2 regions of the Variovorax sp. YR750 genome follow, and region 1 is predicted to be linked to the other one. Evidence: riboswitches for the same ligand, from Rfam matches in the RefSeq annotation. Region 1 holds a riboswitch; the other holds the start of a gene.
What was found. A riboswitch is a leader RNA that binds a small molecule or an ion and turns the genes downstream of it on or off. The one in region 1 is predicted to bind thiamine pyrophosphate.
Positions count from the first base shown of each region.

Region 2: it holds a riboswitch for thiamine pyrophosphate, as region 1 does, so the genes downstream of both, thiC (phosphomethylpyrimidine synthase ThiC) here and BMY35_RS02850 (purine-cytosine permease family protein) in region 1, are expected to answer to the same signal.

Region 1 is NZ_FOBJ01000001.1:623,995-630,452, forward strand. It holds gene BMY35_RS02830 (Bug family tripartite tricarboxylate transporter substrate binding protein) at 1-57, shown strand, start outside; gene BMY35_RS02835 (aromatic ring-hydroxylating dioxygenase subunit alpha) at 54-1,289, shown strand; gene BMY35_RS02840 (PDR/VanB family oxidoreductase) at 1,286-2,266, shown strand; gene BMY35_RS02845 (adenylate/guanylate cyclase domain-containing protein) at 2,240-4,138, opposite strand; TPP riboswitch at 4,337-4,437, shown strand; gene BMY35_RS02850 (purine-cytosine permease family protein) at 4,514-5,860, shown strand; gene thiD (bifunctional hydroxymethylpyrimidine kinase/phosphomethylpyrimidine kinase) at 5,805-6,458, opposite strand, start outside.
Region 2 is NZ_FOBJ01000014.1:196,221-202,678, forward strand. It holds gene BMY35_RS26640 (AraC family transcriptional regulator) at 1-199, shown strand, start outside; gene BMY35_RS26645 (hypothetical protein) at 205-666, opposite strand; gene BMY35_RS26650 (thioredoxin family protein) at 711-1,037, opposite strand; gene BMY35_RS26655 (HAD family hydrolase) at 1,099-1,791, opposite strand; gene thiC (phosphomethylpyrimidine synthase ThiC) at 2,497-4,380, opposite strand; TPP riboswitch at 4,472-4,577, opposite strand; gene BMY35_RS26675 (YchJ family protein) at 4,618-5,037, opposite strand; gene BMY35_RS26680 (hybrid sensor histidine kinase/response regulator) at 5,094-6,458, opposite strand, start outside.

The DNA.
Region 1 (6,458 bases):
GCCGACTTTCCCCGTGTCGCGGACCTGATCAAGGCCGCAGGAGTCACTCCCGAATGAGCACCGTCGAACCCACCGTTTCTCCCTCCTCCGCACCCGGCGAATGGCAGCCGATCGCCTTCGACACCGGCACTGCCTACGGCCGCAAGCCGCCCAGCCACAAGCCCGAACTGACCGAGGTCGGCGCGGGCACGCCCATGGGCGAGCTGCTGCGCCGCTACTGGCACCCCATCGGCCTCTCAGCCGACGCCACGGACACGCCGCGCCAGGTGCGCGTGCTCGGTGAAGACCTGATCCTGTTCCGCGACAAGAAAGGCCGCGCGGGCCTCGTGCACTGGCGCTGCGCGCACCGGGGCGCCTCGCTTTACTACGGTCGCGTCGAGGAAGAAGGCATCCGCTGCTGCTACCACGGCTGGATGTTCGACGTGCAGGGCCACTGCGTCGACCAGCCCTGCGAGCCAGATGGCGGCGCGCGCAGCCGCGGCCGCGTGCGCCAGCCCTGGTATCCGGTGCAGGAGCAGTACGGCCTGATCTGGGCCTACCTCGGCCCGGCAGAGAAGAAGCCCGTGCTCCCGCGCTACGACTGCCTGGAGACACTGGACGAAGGCGAGACGCTCGAGGCTGACGGCAACAGCATCGGCGGCGGCGGGCCGCAGATCATTCCGTGCAACTGGCTGCAGCACTACGAGAACGTGGCCGATCCCTTCCACGTGCCCGTGCTGCACGGCAGCTTCAGCGGCACCCAGTTCGTGGCGCTGATGGGCCAGATGCCCGACGTGACCTTCGAGAGCACCGAGACCGGCGTGAAGATCATCTCGATCCGCAAGACGGAGGACGGCAGCACCTTCCGCCGCGTGGCCGGCCCGGTGCTGCCCACGCTGCGCGTGGTGCCGAACCCGCGCGTGGCGGCCTACGGCCGGGTGGAATCCATCGGCTGGGTGCTGCCCATCGACGACCACAGCTTCCGCATCTACACCGCGGGCCGCGTGAAAACGCCCGGCGACTTGGCCCGCGTGCGCTCGCGGCTGAACGGCAAGCTGTGGGAAGAGTTGACCGAGGCCGAGCACCGCGCCTTTCCCGGCGACTACGAGGCGCAAGTGAGCCAGGGCGCGATCACGGCGCATTCGGAAGAGCACCTGGCCAGCTCGGACCGCGGCATCGTGATGCTGCGCCGGCTGCTGCAGCGCCAGCTCGACGCGGTGCGCGAGGGCCGCGACCCGGCCGGCGTGAGCTTCGATCCCGCGACGCCGCCCGTGCATTTCGAAGCCGGCAACTTCCTCGTACGCGAATGAGCGCGGTGGCGGCTGCGGGCCAGTCCATCGCCGTTCGGGTGGCAAGCAAGACGGTGGAGGCCGAGGGCGTGGTCGGCTTCCGGCTGGTCTCGGCGGATGGCGCCCGGCTGCCGGGCTTCGCACCCGGCGCGCACATCGACGTGGCCCTGCCGGGCGGGCTGGTGCGTCAATACTCGTTGTGCAACCTGCCCGCGCAGGACGGGCACTACGAGATCGGCGTGCTGCGCGATGCCGCCTCGCGCGGCGGTTCGCTGGCGATGCACGACGCGGTGCATGAAGGCTCTGTGCTGAGCATCAGCCCGCCGCGCAACCACTTCCCGCTCCACGAAGACGCCGTGCACAGCCTGCTGCTGGCCGGCGGTATCGGCGTGACGCCGTTGCTGTCGATGGCCCAGCGGCTCGCAGCGCTGGGTGCGGGGTTCGCATTGCACTGCTGCAGCCGCACCGCCGCGCGCGCACCCTACCGGCGTCGGCTGGAAGCCAGCTCGTTCGCGGACAAGGTGTTCTTCCACCATGACGACGGACCGTCCGCGCAGCGACTTGATCTGGCTTCGACCATCGGACGCCCGGCGGCCGGCAGGCACATCTACGTGTGCGGCCCGCAGGGCTTCCTGGAGGCAGTGCGTGCCGCCGCACGCGAACTGCAATGGCCGGACGCGCAGGTGCACTTCGAATACTTCTCTGGCACCCTGCCGGCAGCGGGCGAACAAGGCGAGTTCGAAGTCGAACTGCGCAGCTCCGGCCGCGTGGTGCGCGTGCCGGCCTCGCTCAGCGTCGTGGACGCGCTGGCGGCCGAGGGCATCGACATCCCCGTGTCCTGCACGCAGGGCGTGTGCGGCACCTGTCTCACGCGCGTGCTCGAAGGCGAAATCGAGCATCGCGACCTCTACCTCACGCCCGAGGAGCAGGCCGCCAACGACCAGTTCCTGCCCTGCTGCTCGCGGGCCCGCTCACCCCGGCTGGTGCTCGACCTGTAGCAGCTCGTAGAGCACCATCCGCGTCTGCCGGCCGCGCAGCTCGGCAAGCTCCTCGATGCGGCGCGTGGCGAGCCTGCCGCCCAGCCCTTCGAAGGTGGCCTCCGAGATCAGCGTACGCGTGCCCAGCTCTTTGTTCGCACCCTCGATGCGGCTGGCCGCATTGATCGCGTCGCCGATGGCGGTGTAGGAGAGGCGGTCGCTCGACCCGAGCACTCCCGCGATCACATGGCCGGTATGGATGCCGACGCGCGTACGGAACTCCGGCAGCCCTTCGCTGCGCCATTTGTCGTTGAGCGCATTCATCTCCGCATGCAGTTCGAGTGCCGCCAGGCAGGCCCGATATTCGGGCTCGTCCAGCTCGGTCGGCGCTCCCCACAGCACCATGATGCCGTCGCCCATGAACTTGTCGATCACGCCACCGTGCCGCGCGAAGATGCCGGCGGCGAGGCTGAAATACTCGGTCAGCTGCCTCACGAGCACGTCGGCCGGCATCGACTCCGAGATGCTGGTGAAGCCCTCGACGTCGGTGAACATCGCGGTGATGCGGCGCGGTGATCCGCTGGGCCCCAGCGCGTGCCCTTCGGCCACGAGCTGCCGGATGATGTCCACCGGCACGAACTTGCTGAAGGCCTTGAGGCTGCGCGCCGACTCGTCCAGCGCCTGATTGAGGTGCTGAATCTCCAGCACACGGCTGGGTTCGATCGGCAGGTTGTCGAGCTCCAGCCGCCCGATGCGGCGCGCGACGCGCGAGAGGTTCTCGATGGGCCCGGTCACCAGCTTCGACAGTCGCAGCGAAATGAACAGCGCCAGCCCGAGAAAGCTCACCGTCAGCAGCAGCGACCACAGCACCGAGCGATGCAGGCCGCCGAGCAGCTGCTCTTCGGGCTCCCAGCTGACGAGCTGCCAGCGGGTATGCGGGATGTGCGAGGTCTGCACGAGGTAGCGGCGCCCTTCGTGCTCGATGGAGAAGGCCAGGTCGTCGGCGCCGCCCGCGGTGCTGGTCGCCAGCATGTGCGAGTGGATGGCGCCGAGCACACCGGTGTCGGGAGACTCCAGCTCGCGCACCGGCTCGGGATGGTCGCTGCGCGCGACCACATGATGGTCCGAGCTCAGCAAGGCGCTTTCGCCGCTGCCCAACGCGCCGAAGATTCGCACCAGCCTCGACAGGTGCCCCAACGACACGTTGCCGTCGACCACGAGCCCGCGCCTGTGGCCTTCGTCGTCGACACGCCCTGAAGGCCGCGCATGGCCGATGGCGAGCTCCTGCGCATCGCTCATCAGGAAGGGCTCGGTCCACACCGGGCCTTTGGCCTTCATGGCCTCCAGGTACCAGGTGCGCTTCTCGGGGTCGAAGTCGCTGCGGTAGGCGGAGATGGCCGTCGTTGCGAAGCGCTGCTTCGCATCGCCGCCGTCGAGATCGGGCGAGCTCTTGTACTGCCAGGTCTCGGTGCTGAACTCCGGACCGCGCAGCACCTGCCGGATGGCCGGGACCGGGTAGCGCACGGCCATCAGCACGTGGCCGTCGTCGGTGGCGACGTTGATGCTGTCGAGCTCCGGGGTCTGCTCGAGCATGGTCCAGAGCATCTCCGCGGTCTGCTCGCCGTCTTCTCCCGTCGCATGAACGCTCGGCGAATCGGCGATCGAGCGGATCACGCCCTCGGTCTTGGCGAGGAAGGCGAGCACGTTGTCCTCGACGCGGTCGTGATTGATCTTGTGCGCGGCGGTGCCCACCCTGGACACCAGCTTCTCGGCGGCCCAGTAGCCGAACGCCACCAGCAGCAGCGACTGCACCAGCGCGACGGCGCAGATGATGGTGCCTACGTCGACCCTGAAACGGCGCAGGCGGGGGCCCTCGAAATCGTCATCGGCCATGCAAGTTCCTCTCCAATTTTTCTTCCTGCTCGCTTATCGGCATGCGCTCCCGTTTCTTCTGTTGGTCGTTCTTCTGCTCGCGACGATTCTCGCCCCGCCCCTCCTCGCCCCCGGGTTTTCCCTGCCCTGCAAAGGCACGCCTGGCATTGCGGCTTCCCGGCAGCGGTAAACTTCGGCCCGCGCCGCGGGTTCCCGGGGCGCACTTGCTAGGGGTGCTGGGCGGCTTGCCGACCGGCTGAGAAAGTCCCTTTGAACCTGATTGAGGTAATCCTCGCGCAGGGAAGCTGGTCCGGTGGCCTCTCACGCCTTCTCGCGTGAAAGCCGCGCCACTGGGGCCTCGCCCACCTGCCAAACCTTTTGCACTGGAGCAAACGGATGGCACATGACAACAACGACAGCGCCGACAGCGCAGCCGTCTCCAACGAAGCGCTGACTCCGCTTTCCGCTTCCCAGCGTGTATTCGGCTGGCACGACCATGCCTCGCTCTGGTTCAGCCTCGGCGTGGGCCTGCTCGTGATGCAGATCGGCGCCTACCTGGTTCCTGCCGTGGGCACGCGCGACGCCGCCATCGCCATCGTGCTCGGCTCCTGCATCGGCGCCGGCCTGCTGGCCTGGACCGCGCGGCTGGGCTGCCAGAGCGGACTGGCGAGCGCGGGGCTCATGCATGCCACCTACGGCAGCGCCTTCGCGCGCCTGCCGGTACTGCTCAACATCGTTCAGCTGGTGGGCTGGACCACTTTCGAACTCGTCGTGATGCGCGAAGGCACCCAGGCCATCGGCCAGACGGTCGTGGGCCCGGCCCTGGGCAGCTTCTGGGGCGGCGTGCTGACCACGCTGCTGTGGGGCGCGGTGCTGCTGGCGCTGCTCGCGGGCTCGATGGTGAAGCTGGTGCGGCGCTTCGTGAGCCGTTTCGGCCTGCCGCTGGTGGTGCTGTCGCTGCTCTGGCTCACGTGGCAGTTCGCGACGCAGCTGCAGGCCAAGGGGCTGGATGCCTTCTGGACACGCCAGGGCGACGGCACGATGGGCATGTTCAGCGCGCTCGACCTGGTGATCGCGATGCCGGTGTCGTGGCTGCCGCTGGTGGCCGACTACGCTCGGCACGGCAGGCGCAGCACGGGCGGGCTCGGTGGCGCGTTCGGCGGTACCTGGATCGGCTATGCAGTGGCAAACGTCTGGTGCTACGCGCTGGGCGTGATGGTGGTGAGCGTGGCCGAGCCGGGCACGGGCCTCGTCACCGCGCTGCTGCTGGCGCAGGGTGGCCTCGTGGCGCTGGGCCTGATCCTGATCGACGAACTCGACAACGCGTATGGCGACGTCTACTCGGGCTCTGTCTCCACGCACAGCCTGCTGCCGCGCTGGAGCGTGAAGCGCTGGGGCCTGCTGCTGGCCGCCCTGTGCATCGCGCTGGCGCTGGTGCTGCCGATGCACACGCTGGAGCCCTTCCTGCTGCTGCTGAGTTCGGTGTTCGTGCCGCTGTACGGCGTGATCATCGGCCGGCTCGGCAGCGGCGAGGCGGTGTCGCCGCAAGGCACACGGCGCAAGGTCGATTTCGGCGCGGCTCTGATCTGGATCGCGGGCATCGCGGCCTACCACGCGCTCGCGAAGTGGGCGCCGCAGTTCGGCTCCGCGCTGCCGACGCTGGCCGCGACCTTCGCGCTCGCGTGGCTCAGCCGGCCTTCAGCGCAAGGCGGTGCGTCGGCACTGGCGCAAAGCCGTGGTTGAGGGGGCCATGACCCGCGCCGATCTTCACGTTCGCTCCCGCGGCCATCGCGCCGAGGATGTAGGCGCGCGCCCGCTCGACCGCATCGGGCAGCGTCGCGCCCAGTGCAAGGTGCGCGGCGATGGCGGACGACAGCGTGCAGCCCGTGCCGTGCAGGTTGCGGCTTTCGATGCGCGCGGAAGCCAGGCGCCGGCGGTCGCCGCCGGCCTGCAGCAGCACGTCGACCACCTCGTTGCCTGGCAGATGGCCGCCCTTGAGCAGCACGGCCTTCGCGCCGAGCCCGAGCAGTTCGTCGGCCGCGCCGTCGAGCGCATCGATGCCTTCGATGGCATGGCCCACCAGCAAGGCGGCCTCGTCGAGATTGGGCGTGACGACCACGGCACGCGGGAACAGCTCGCGCACCAGCACCTGCACCGTCTCGGCCGCGATCAGGCGGTCGCCGCTGGTGGCGACCATCACGGGGTCGAGCACAACGTTCTTCAGCTGGTAGCGGTCGATGGCCCAGGCCACCACTTCGACCACCTCGGGCGCATGCAGCATGCCGAGCTTGACGGCATCGACACCAATGTCTTCCACCACGGCCTGGATCTGCGCCTTGAG
Region 2 (6,458 bases), on a different contig from region 1:
GCACGAGGAAGGCACTTCGCTGCAGATGCTGAAGAACGAGGTGCGTCACGAGATGGCCGTCGACCAGCTGCGCCGCACCACGCGGCCGATCAAGCAGGTGGCGCTGGCGGTGGGCTTTCGCAACGAGAAGAGCTTTTCGCGCGCCTTCCTGCAATGGACGGGGCAGGCGCCGCGCGACTTCCGGCAGCAGGGCAAGTGAACAGATCAGGCGGTCTGTTCGCGATCCCGCAGCAGGCCCTCGAATGCGGAGACCTGCCACGTGAACTCTTCTGCGAAGGCGTCGGGATCGGTGATCGCGTAGGCGCCATAGGCGTAGACCATGGCGTAGGCCGCGTACTCCGCCGCCTGCAGCGCGCGGCCGGCCACCGCCTGGTAGACGGCATAGGTCGCGGACACCGCTGCATGGGCCGTTCCGTCGATGGAGCGCGAGCCCGGATGGCTGCCCGCCACCACCGCCATGCGCTGTTGCGCCGATGCCAGCGTGGCAGCATCGGCATGGCCATCGACAAAGGCTCCGAGCGTGTCGAGGCCGCTCACCGCTTCGGGTGACTCCAGCAGGTGCCTCACGCGCTGTGCGCACATGAAGCCGAAGCGAAACCGCAACGGGGCATGGGCCTCCGCATCGAGATCTGCGGTCCTGGCGAGCCGCTGGAGTTCCGTATTCATGTCAGGCGCCCTTTCTCGGTGGATAGAGCATCGCCTGCTGTGCCTCAGGCAGGTGCGTCGATCAGTGCCAACGCGTCGGCGATCGACTGACTGTCTTCGGGCCGCACCAGCTTCGCGACCTGCTTGCCGTCGCGCATGAACACCAATGTGGGCCAGAGCCGCACGTTGAACGAGCGACCCAGTGGACGGCCGCTGCCGTCTTCCACCTTGATTCGGCGCACGTTCGGATACTTCGCGAAGGCCTCGGTGATGTTCGGCTGCGCGGCCTTGCAGATGCCGCACCAGTTGGTGCCGAACTCGACGACGGCGGGACCGGAGAGCGCGTCGATCTCGCTGCGCTCGGGTTGCTCGGTTTTGTATTCGGAGGTCATGGGGGTGCTTGCTTCCTGCGGCTGGGGAGTGGGCTGTGCTCCCTCGCATTCCAACAGAAACTCAGGCCGCCTGCAGCCCGTAGCCCGAAAGCAGCGCCGGGAGTTCGGCCATGTCGCTGAACACCTTCACCGCGCCCACGCTCAGCAACGGGCCGGTGCCGCTGTGGCCCGACTCGCCCGTGCTGTAGCCGAACACCGTCGCGCCCGCGGCCACGCCGGCCATCGCGCCGGTGACCGTGTCTTCCACGATGGCGCAGCGCCTGGGGTCGACGCCCAGCGCTTCGGCTGCGGCGAGGTACACGTCGGGATGCGGCTTGGAGCGCGGCATCTCGTGGCCGCTGAAGATGCGGCCCCGGAAACAGTCGAGCAGGCCGACCTTGGCGAGCTGCAGCTCGACCTTGTGGCGATCGGCACCCGATGCGCAGGCGATGCGGCCCTTGAGCCTGGAGTGGATCTCGCGGATCGCGGCAGGGGCATGGGGGATGGCCGTGAGGTCGCGCTCCAGTGCCTCGTTGCGGCGGGCACGGAAGGTCTTGAGCCAGTCGTCGGTGATCTTGAAGCCTGTCTTCGATTCGATCAGGGCGGCTTCGTCCTTCACGGCTTTGCCTGTGAAGGTGTTCATGGATTCTTCCGTGGTGATTTGCCAGCCTAGTTCGCCGAGCATTTCGGCGAGGACTCGGTTGGTGATGGGTTCGGAGTCGACCAGGACGCCGTCGCAGTCGAAGAGGACTGCGGAGAAGGGGAAGGGGGTCATTGGGATTGGGGCCTGACTTTCGGATTGCCTTGATGGTAGCAACCGGCTTTGGAATTGCTGGTCCGGGGCCGGGTCTCGGCCCGGCGGCCGACCTACTTTTCTTTGCTTCGCCAAAGAAAAGTAGGCAAAAGAAAGGCGACCCTACTGTCTGCGTCCCTTCGCTTCGCTACGGGCAACCTGCGGTGCTCGACGTAGGAGGGGGTCCGCAGAACTCGCTTCGCTCAAACAGCTGCGGCCCTTGTCCCTCCTACGTCTGCGCTCCTCGGCGCAGCCAGAAGGGAGTTGGAGACCGAGCAGGCCATCGCTGCGCTCGGCCTTCTGAACAGCCTGGATTGGCCTTCGCTTCGCTTGGCCCGGAATCTCAAGCCAATCGCGACAACTTCACTCACCCCAATGCCTCGTTCCAAGCACAGCAAGCGCGAAGCGTTTGCTGTGCCTTGGGGGCCGAGCGAAGCAAAGGCCCGCACATCTCCCCTCCCCTCTGGCTGCGCCGAGGAGCGCAGCGTTTCGCGGATCAGGGATCGCAGCTGTTTGAGCGAAGCGAGTTCTGCGAGACCCCGCGAAACGCGAGCACCGCAGGTTGCCCCTTCGCACAGCGAAGGGGTCGCAGACAGTGGGGTCGCCTTTCTTTTGCCTACTTTTCTTTGGCGAAGCAAAGAAAAGTAGGTCGCCCGCCGGGGCGAGTCCCGGCCCCGAAAAGCAATCTCAAGACACGGCCCGGATGGGGATATACATCTCGCCCCCGCCCGCCATGAACTCCTTCGATTTCTCTTCCATGCCCTCCGCCACGGCGGCAGTCTCGGCCACGCCCTTCTTCGCCGCGTACTCCCGCACTTCCTGAGTAATCTTCATCGAGCAGAACTTGGGCCCGCACATCGAACAGAAGTGCGCCACCTTGCTCGAATCCTTTGGCAAGGTCTCATCGTGGAATTCCCGCGCAGTGTCGGGGTCAAGCCCCAGGTTGAACTGGTCCTGCCAACGAAACTCGAACCGCGCCTTGCTCAGCGCATCATCCCGCGACCGAGCCCCCGGATGCCCCTTCGCCACATCCGCAGCATGCGCCGCGATCTTGTACGCAATGATCCCCTGCTTCACATCGTCCCGATCAGGCAGCCCCAGGTGCTCCTTCGGCGTCACGTAGCAGAGCATCGCAGTCCCCGCCCAACCGATCATCGCCGCGCCGATCGCACTGGCGATGTGGTCGTAGCCCGGCGCGATGTCGATGGTCAGCGGCCCGAGCGTGTAGAACGGCGCCTCGTGGCAGTGCTTGAGCTGCTCGTCCATGTTCGACTGGATCATGTGCATCGGCACATGGCCCGGCCCTTCGATCATGGTCTGCACGTCGTGCTTCCATGCGATCTGCGTGAGTTCGCCCAGCGTGCGCAGTTCGGCGAACTGGGCTTCGTCGTTGGCATCGGCGCCCGAGCCGGGGCGCAGGCCGTCGCCGAGCGAGAAGCTCACGTCGTAGGCCTTCATGATGTCGCAGATGTCCTCGAAGTGCGTGTAGAGGAAGCTCTCCTTGTGGTGCGCGATGCACCACTTGGCCATGATCGAGCCGCCGCGCGACACGATGCCCGTCATGCGGTCGGCCGTGAGGTGGATGAACGGCAGGCGCAGGCCGGCGTGGATGGTGAAGTAGTCGACGCCCTGCTCAGCCTGCTCGATGAGCGTGTCGCGGTAGATCTCCCAGGTGAGGTCCTCGGCCACGCCCCCCACCTTCTCGAGCGCCTGATAGATGGGCACGGTGCCGATCGGCACGGGGCTGTTGCGCACGATCCAGTCGCGCGTGGTGTGGATGTTCTTGCCGGTGGAAAGATCCATCACGTTGTCCGCGCCCCAGCGGATGGCCCACACCAGCTTCTCGACCTCTTCCTCGATGCTCGAGGTGACTGCCGAGTTGCCGATGTTGGCGTTGATCTTCACCTTGAAGTTGCGACCGATGGCCATCGGCTCGACTTCGGGGTGGTTGATGTTGGCCGGAATGATCGCGCGGCCGCGCGCCACTTCGTCGCGCACGAACTCGGGCGTGATGATGCGCGGAATGCTCGCGCCCATCGGGTTGCCCGCCACGCGCTTCGCGCGCTCTTCGTTGGCGAGGTATTCGGCCATCCACTCGCGCTTGCCGTTCTCGCGCAGGGCCACGTATTCCATCTCGGGCGTGACGATGCCGCGGCGCGCGTAGTGCATCTGCGTGACGTTGGCACCCGACTTCGCGCGGCGCGGCGTGCGCTGCAGCGCCGAGGCACCGGCGCGCAGTTCGGCCAGGCGCTGGGCGTCGCGGTCTTCGTTCTTCGCGCCGTCGTCCAGCGCATGGTGCATGCGGCCCTCGTAGCTCTCGGTGTCGTTGCGCTCCGCGATCCACGCGCCGCGCACGTCCGGCAGGCCGCGGCGCACGTCGATCTCGACCTTCGGATCGGTGTACGGGCCCGAGGTGTCATAGAGCGACACGGTCTCGCCGTTGGTCAGCTGCACGTCTCGCACGGGCACGAACAGATCGGGCCGGCTGCCCGGAATCACGCACTTGTGCGACGCGGGAAAGGGCTCGCGCGTCAGCGAAAGCAGCGAGGTGAACTTGTCGGGGGCATTCATCGGAGGCACTCCTTGTTGAGGGAAAGGGTGCTCCGCAATCGCTCGGTGGACTTCGGGATGCCCGTCACGGAAGGGGGGGTGACGGACCGGAGTCAGGGAGTGCAGCTCTTCTTACGCCGGTATGACCCGGATCAAGTTCGCGGGTCGGCAGCTTTGCCATCTCAGCACGCCACATGCGTGCACCCCGGAGCGGGGCCGATTGTGCGAGCCCCGGCCCGGCGCGTCAACCCGGGGTTGTTACTGCAGGTCGCCGTCGACGTAGAACCAGCGCCCGTCCTCGCGCACGAAGCGGCTGCGCTCGTGCAGACGCGTGGCGGCGCCGGAAGGGCCGCGCTGGCGCGCGACGAACTCGACTTCGGCATGGTCCGCGTCGAGCACGGAGCGCGAGCGGACGTCGAGCCCCAGCCACTTGACGCCCGGCTCGAACTCGATGGAAGCCGGACGTTTCGACGCGTGCCAGGTGGCGAGCAGGTACTCGCCTCGCTCCAGCACGAAGGCCGAATAGCGCGAACGCATCAGCGATTCGGCATCCGGCGCGGGCGTGTTCGAGAAATCGTCGAGATAGCGGCCGCAGCACATGGCGTAGGCCACGGGCTTGTCGCGGCGGTCGGTTCGGCCGCAGGGGCAAGGCCCGGTAGGGGGATCGATGGAACTCATGAAGACCGCTATTGGAACACCTTGCGGACCTGCTGCCGACAGGGCAAGCCCCGAGGCTATGAAGACCGGCTCGCGGAGATGGCCTCCTGCAGCGCCTGCGCGTCGGCCGGCTTGTAGATCAGCGCATAGCCCGCGCGCTCGACCTCGGTCCGCGTCGCATGCGCGGTCTCGCCGGTGAGGATGACCACGTTGCGCGCCTTGCCGACGGCCTGCAGGGCCTGCGCCGCCGCCAGGCCCGAGAGGCCGCTGCCCAGCCGCAGGTCGCTCAGCATCAGGTCGAACACGCCGCCGTGCTGCAGCGCCTCGCGCGGATTCGAGGCCAGCGCGACCTCGTGGCCCCAGTCGGTCAGCAGCGAGCGCATGGCTTCGCGCACAGGCTCCTCGTCATCGAGCACGAGGATGCGGATCGGCGCCAGGGCCGCTCCCGCAACGGGTACGGCCGCCGCTTCGCCGTCCTGCTGCGCCGCCGCGCCGGCGGACGCGGCCGCTTCCTCCAGCACCAGCGAGAAGGTGCTGCCGCGCCCCGGCGCGGTACGTACCTGGATGCGCGAGCCCATGGCCTGGGCCATGCTCGCCACCAGCGACAGGCCCAACCCGAGGCCCCGGCTGCGGTCGCGCCCCGGGTTGTCGACCTGGAAGAACTCCTCGAACACATGCGCCTGGTGCCGCGCCTCGATGCCCACGCCGGAGTCGCGCACCTCGATGCGCCATGCGGGCAGGCCATCGGCAGAACGATGCAGCCGGCGCGCGAAGACGAAGACCGTGCCCCCGGGCGTGTACTTGATGGCGTTGTCCACGAGGTTGCCCAAAAGCCGCGCCAGCATGCGCGCGTCGGCGCGCACCACGGACTCGGTCGGGCGGATGCGCAGCGCGAGGCCCTTGGCATCTGCCAGCGCGGCGAAGCGGCCGTTCAGCGCCTCGAAGACGGGATCGAGCTGCACGGCCTCCAGCCGCACCGGGGCCACGCCGCCGTCGAGCTGCGCGATGTCGAGCAGGGCATCGACCGAACCGCGCAGCGCATCGACGCTGTCGCGCATGAAGCGCAGGTTGTCGGCGTTCGGCGCGTCGCGGGTGTTGAGCGCATCGACGAAGATCGCCAGCGCATGCATCGGCTGGCGCAGGTCGTGGTTGGCGGCCGCGAAGATACGCGCGCGCTGCGCCGCGAGCTGGGCCACGTGGTCGAGCTGGCGCGCGAGCGCATCGGCCAGCCGCGCGTTCTCGAAGCCGTGCTCGATGGAGCGCACGATCAGCCGGTTCTGCTTGCGCGCGTAGTAGAGCGCCGCGAACATCTGCGACACCACCAGGCAGCCCATGAGGATGGTCACGCTGCCCGGCTCCACCACCAGCCGCAGCGCCATGCCGAGGAACATCGGCACGCTGAAGCACAGCGCGGCCAGCCACCATTGCGCGAGCGCCGCGAT